Linked DNA regions of Zobellia alginiliquefaciens. The protein of the gene in region 1 interacts with the protein of each later gene in a pairwise test. Links are inferred from orthologs where the notes say so. Each region holds a gene or a part of one and is shown on either strand. Other genes may lie near its edges. The genes, in order: P0077_RS05030 and P0077_RS07775.

What was found.
Region 2: the proteins of P0077_RS05030 (region 1) and P0077_RS07775 interact in binary tests that used the Escherichia coli proteins (3 or more experiments, as listed by UniProt). The link is inferred for Zobellia alginiliquefaciens from one-to-one orthologs.

The regions. Positions count from the first base shown.
Region 1 is NZ_CP119758.1:1,188,535-1,191,858, reverse strand. The notes cover bases 59-3,043. They hold P0077_RS05030 (cytochrome c oxidase subunit I), read left to right. Parts: upstream 59-628; coding sequence 629-2,458; downstream 2,459-3,043. Other genes in these bases: P0077_RS05025 (GIN domain-containing protein), read left to right, coding at 2,614-3,043; P0077_RS05035 (cytochrome c oxidase subunit II), read left to right, coding at 59-556. In the rest of the region: more of P0077_RS05035, read left to right, coding at 1-58; more of P0077_RS05025, read left to right, coding at 3,044-3,324. UniProt on the Escherichia coli protein: Cytochrome bo(3) ubiquinol oxidase is the terminal enzyme in the aerobic respiratory chain of E.coli that predominates when cells are grown at high aeration.
Region 2 is NZ_CP119758.1:1,826,069-1,829,232, forward strand. What follows is about bases 72-2,896. They hold P0077_RS07775 (methionine aminotransferase), read left to right. Parts: upstream 72-817; coding sequence 818-1,975; downstream 1,976-2,896. Other genes in these bases: P0077_RS07770 (ThuA domain-containing protein), read right to left, coding at 72-705; P0077_RS07780 (3-oxoacid CoA-transferase subunit B), read right to left, coding at 2,340-2,896. Outside these bases: more of P0077_RS07770, read right to left, coding at 1-71; more of P0077_RS07780, read right to left, coding at 2,897-2,993; P0077_RS07785 (four helix bundle protein), read right to left, coding at 3,040-3,164. UniProt on the Escherichia coli protein: Shows aminotransferase activity with methionine and histidine as substrates, and to a lesser extent also with phenylalanine.

The DNA.
Region 1 (3,324 bases):
GGACAACGTTCTGGGTAAGGCTAATGTTAGAATGATCGATATAAATAAAGCTAACGTTCTTGGTTTGGATGAATCGGATACGTACGCTGCCGATGATATTATTGTAAAGGAGTTGCACTTGCCGGTAGGGAGAAAGGTTAACTTTAAAATGCGTTCACAAGACGTATTGCACTCGGCATATATGCCACATTTTAGAGCTCAGATGAACTGTGTTCCCGGAATGATTACCGAGTTCTCTTTTACACCAATTTATACTACGGAAGAAATGCGTCAGAATCCTGATGTGGCCGATAAAGTAAAACGTACAAATGCAATTAGATCGGAGAGAGCTGCCAATGGAGAAGAGAATTCAGATCCATGGGAGTTTGATTACATACTGCTTTGTAACAAAATTTGTGGAAAGTCTCACTACAACATGCAAATGAAGATTATTGTAGAAACTCAAGAGGAGTATGATGCTTGGGTGGCTGAACAAAAAACATTTGGACAGAATGTAATGGGTCAGGCCTCTACTGATGAATTCAAGAATATAGAAACCGCAACAGCAAGTCACTAATACCAAAAAGGTAGTATTGATAGATAGTTGAGGAGAGCTTAAAAGAAAATTTAAAATTAAAGAATAGCAAATATGTCTGTTACTGCAAATGCACAGGTTGATGATCATGGACATGACGATCACGAACATCACCACAAACAAACCTTTGTAACTAAGTATATATTTAGTCAAGATCATAAGATGATCTCTAAGCAGTATTTAATTACTGGTGTATTCGTTATGGGAGCGTTGGGTATTTTAATGTCCCTTATGTTTCGTATGCAATTGGCTTGGCCAGGAGAATCTTTTTCGGTTTTTGAGGCCTTATTGGGCAAATGGGCACCTGATGGTGTTATGGATGCAGATGTGTACTTGGCTTTGGTAACCATTCACGGAACCCTAATGGTTTTCTTTGTATTGACACAGGGGTTGAGTGGTACGTTTAGTAACCTGTTGATACCGCTTCAAATTGGTGCACGTGATATGGCATCCGGTTTTATGAACATGCTATCGTTCTGGTTGTTCTTTATTTCGTGTGTAATTATGTTAGCTTCGTTATTTTTAGAAGCAGGTCCAGCAGCGGCGGGATGGACAATATATCCTCCCCTAAGTGCACTACCAATGGCACAACCGGGTTCAGGTATGGGTATGACCTTATGGTTGGTATCTATGGCAATTTTCATTGCTTCATCACTTATGGGGTCTTTGAACTATGTGGTGACTGTAATCAACCTTCGTACAAAAGGGATGTCTATGACAAGATTACCTTTAACGATTTGGGCATTTTTCGTAACGGCTATCATTGGTATAATATCCTTCCCAGTATTATTGTCTGCGGCGTTGTTATTAATAATGGATAGAAGTTTTGGTACTTCTTTCTTTTTGTCGGATATATTTATACAAGGTGAAGTTTTACATTACCAAGGTGGATCTCCAGTGTTATATGAGCACTTATTTTGGTTCTTAGGTCACCCAGAGGTATATATTGTAATCTTACCAGCAATGGGTATCGTTTCGGAGGTAATGGCAGTGAATGCTAGAAAACCTATCTTCGGTTATCGTGCTATGATTGCTTCTATATTGGCAATTGCTTTCCTATCCACCATTGTTTGGGGGCACCATATGTTTATTTCTGGTATGAACCCGTTCTTAGGTTCCGTATTTACATTTACAACATTATTAATCGCAATACCATCTGCCGTAAAAGCGTTTAACTGGATTACGACTCTTTGGAAGGGTAATCTACAATTGAACCCGGCAATGCTATACTCAATAGGTATGGTGTCTACTTTTATTACTGGTGGTCTTACCGGTATTGTATTAGGAGATAGTACGTTGGATATTAACGTTCATGATACCTATTTTGTAATTGCTCACTTCCACTTGGTAATGGGTATCTCTGCACTTTATGGAATGTTCGCAGGTATTTATCATTGGTTCCCAACTATGTTTGAAGGCAAGATGATGAACAAGAACTTAGGGTATGTCCATTTCTGGATTACTGCAGTAGGTTCGTACGGTATATTCTTCCCTATGCACTTTGTGGGTATGGCAGGTGTTCCTAGAAGATACTATGAAAACACGGCATTCCCAATGTTTGACGAATTAACGGATATTCAAGTTTTGATGACCGTATTTGCGATCATCACGGCAAGTGCACAACTTATATTTGTATTCAACTTTGTAAGAAGTATTTTCTACGGTAAGGTTGGGCCTAAAAACCCTTGGAAAGCCACAACTTTGGAGTGGACAACTCCACAGGAACATATTCATGGAAATTGGCCTGGTCCAATTCCTGAAGTTCACCGTTGGGCTTATGATTATAGTAAAGTAGACGAGAATGACGAGTATATTATTCCTGGTCAAGATTTCGTGCCTCAAACAGTTCCTCTACAAAAAGATGAAGAAGAACTTCAGCATTAATTTACTGGACTAACTCAAATAAAAATGCCTAACTGCTATAGTTAGGCATTTTTTTTGATTCTTTTTTAACATTCTTATTTGATAAGAATAATATGGGATACCTTTGTAAACTATAAAATAGGACACTAACCCCCTAGTATTAAAGACGCTATCATATGAAAAATTTTGTTTTTCTATTTGTTTTATTGTTCACTTTTCAAGCATTTTCACAGAGAAAACCTAAGATTAAAGGGAATAAGGCAGTCATAGATGTATACCAAGAATTACCCCCTTTTCACGGAATAGAATTACGTGATGACCTTGAAATAAAATTACACGATTCATCTGAAGAGGGTGTTTCTATCACTGCAGATGATAATCTTATAGACGTTCTAAGATTTAGAGTTCAAGATAGTGTTTTGCAGATAAGCTCTTATTACAACATTACTCGTAAAAAGAAATTGGAGATAATTGTAAACTATATTTATTTGGAATCCATTACCATGTACGATGGTGAGATTGCAATGGATGGAGTTGTTAATGCAAAAGACCTACATGTAGATTTACACGAATCTGCTAAGTTGGACTTAAATGCAGATGCTGAGATTTTCAATATCAATATGGAAGGAAACAGTTCTGGGGAGTTTAATCTGAAAGGCCAAGAGATTAATCTGGTTTTAAAAGATAGGGTCGATGTAAAGGTTTTTGGTAATAGCGATTTGAGCAATGTTAAAATGTATAAAAATGCAACTGCCATATTAGAAGGGGCCACTTATGAATTGTATGCCAATCTTTTTGAAAATTCAAAGTTGAAAAGTGAGAAGTTAGAAGCGGAAGCCGTTTATCTTACCATAGAAGAATCCGCAACGGCAGACGTTCATCCTACT
Region 2 (3,164 bases), 640 kb from region 1 along the record:
TGCGGGTCCTCGAAGGCTATTGTACAATTCATCTTTGGTATGTAACCACACAGGGGGCATTCCCTTTGTAATTGGGTGCTCTTCTCTTATCTGAATTTGATATTCGCTCTGTGGGCCATGTGCACCGGCACTCCCAGGACTATCATCACGAATAAGTTTGCCGTCATTATTGTAATACACATACGGACCATCTTTTTCGGTTCGGTCTCCCCAACCTCCTAAACCAATCATTTCGTTATAAGCTTCCCATTTAGGGAAGGAATTATCGGCCGCGTGAAAAACAACTAGTCCACCTCCTTTTTTGATGTATTTCTCAAATTTCTTTTGTGTTTCCTCAGGCCATGGAGCAGCATTCCATCCAAAATTACAGATGACCACATCGTACTTTGAAAACTTGGGACTATAATTGGGGTCATGTTCCGGCTTTTCTTTTGCCTCCGTTTCCTGAACACCGGCTATTGGAAATTCTGAAATGTATTTATCTCCCTTCCATGTATATTCCGAACGAGCCACCTCAACCGTAAATAGACCGGTATTCTCCATTTCGGTTTTTAACATATATGTGATTTTAGGCCATTGCTCGTGATTGTTCTGGCCGTCCACAATAAGCGCTTTCATTTTTTTTGATGGAGATGATTGAGAAATAGCCGTATTAGAAACAAAAACTACGGAAAGTATAAAAACTAAGGTTCGAAAATTACACATATTACATATTTTGGATGCATAAATATAAGAGATTGTAGCTAAGTTTATTTAAAAAAGAAAAAGTATATGCCTATTAATGTTGTAAATTGAAATCTTAACCGAATCACGTAAAATGGCTTCTTCTCACCTGAAATTTGCATCAAAACTTCCGAATGCGAAGACTACAATTTTTACTACTGTTGGCAATTTGGCCCGCCAGCATAACGCCATAGATTTATCTCAGGGTTTTCCAAATTTTGAGATAGACCGTAAATTAAGGAATCTGGTTACAAACGCCATGCAAAACGGTCATAACCAATATGCTCCAATGCAAGGATATTACCGCCTCAGGGAAATTATTTCACAAAAAATTGAAATACTTCATAATAGAATCTATAACCCCGAAACTGAAATTACTGTCACCGTCGGGGCAACACAGGCTATTTTTACAGCTATTACCGCGTTTGTAAACAAAGGTGACGAGGTGATCGTATTCAAACCTGCCTATGATTGCTACGAGCCCGCAATTGAACTCAATGGCGGAATTCCCATTTATGTACAATTGGACGCTGATGGTTACAAACCCGATTGGCAAGCGTTCAAGACTAAAATTTCAGAGAAAACCCGAATGGTAATCGTTAATACGCCCCATAACCCAAGCGGGCGGATTTTCTCTAAAGAGGATATGCTGCAGCTTCAGGAAATTCTAAAGCCTACCAACTGCATTGTGGTTAGCGACGAGGTATATGAGCATATTATTTTTGATGGAAATGCACATCAAAGTGCTTCTAGGTTTGATGATTTAGCACAGCGTAGCTTTGTTTGTGCCTCTTTTGGAAAAACTTTTCACGTAACCGGATGGAAAATAGGTTATTGTGCCGCTCCCGAAGTTTTGATGCGTGAATTTAGAAAAACACATCAGTTTGCTGTGTTTTGTGTTGACCACCCTATGCAACGCGCCATGACGGACTATTTATGGAAAGAGGAAAACTATCTAAGCCTACCTTCTTTCTATCAAGAAAAAAGAGATTTATTTTTAGAAGGATTAAAAGGCTCCAAGTTTAAATTTAAACCCTCTGAGGGAACTTATTTTCAGCTGTTGGACTATAGTAAAATTACAGAGGAGAGTGATGAAGATTTAGCAAAGCGATTGATTACAGAGTACAAATTGGCAAGCATACCCATATCTTCTTTTAATGTGAATAACCGCCAAGACGGAGTTTTACGATTTTGTTTTGCAAAGAAAAATGAAACATTGAAACAAGCTATTGACATTCTTCAGTCGTTTTAAATCTGATGCAAAACCTTAAAAAAAGGCATAAAAAAAAGCGGCCTTTGGGTGAGCCACTTTTTTTTAATTTTTTTCAAAATGCTTTACAGCATAAATAATTTTCTGGTCAGCATGACAATTCCGCTGAAAAAATCATTTTTGTACACTTGAATCTCTTCTGGTGTTTGGTTAATTTGGGCTTCCATAGGTCGTAAGTTTAGGTAAAATCGGATTTGGGATGCGACTTTCGATTAATAACACCATAAAAATACGGCCTAAGGTCCTAGCTAAAAAAAACTTGTTGTGAAGTAGTATGTTTTTGTTGTGAAATAACAAATCGGTAGAATTCCGGGTACATCCCGATTAAATCGAGAGGTAATTTTACTTACAAATTCATTTCAGGAATCTCACCTTCAATGATTAGCGTACCCTCTGTTGCTTTTTCAATTTCTTCAACCGAAACATCTGGAGCGCGCTCCAGCAATTTAAAACCTTTTGAAGTTACCTCAATTACAGCAAGATTAGTTACAATCTTCGTTACGCAGCCGACCCCCGTAAGCGGTAAGCTACATTTCTTTAAAAGTTTAGATTCTCCTGCACGATTGGTATGCATCATGGCTACGATAATATTTTCGGCAGAAGCCACCAAATCCATGGCGCCACCCATACCTTTGACCATTTTTCCCGGAATTTTCCAGTTGGCGATATCACCATTTTCAGCAACTTCCATAGCACCCAAAATAGTAAGGTCCACATGTTGACCTCGAATCATTCCGAAACTGGTAGCCGAGTCAAAGAAAGAAGCACCATTAAGGGTCGTAATGGTTTGCTTTCCAGCATTTATAATGTCTGCATCCTCCTCCCCTTCAAAAGGAAAAGGCCCCATGCCCAAAACGCCGTTTTCACTCTGAAACTCTACATTTATATCATCTCTCACAAAGTTGGCCACCAAAGTAGGAATACCGATTCCTAGATTAACATAATAACCGTCTCTAACCTCTTTTGCAATTCGCTTTGCGATTCCGTTTTTATCTAACATAATTAATCTATCAATTAAAAAATGAGAAAATTTACCAATGTCGCTTTTATTTATTCTTTTTGCTCGTACTCACAATTTTGTACATAATTAAAGCTAGTTCATTTATATCAGTTTTTAAATCCTGTTTAAAAGGATATGTGGTAGCTCTTTCACATAATATCAACCAATATT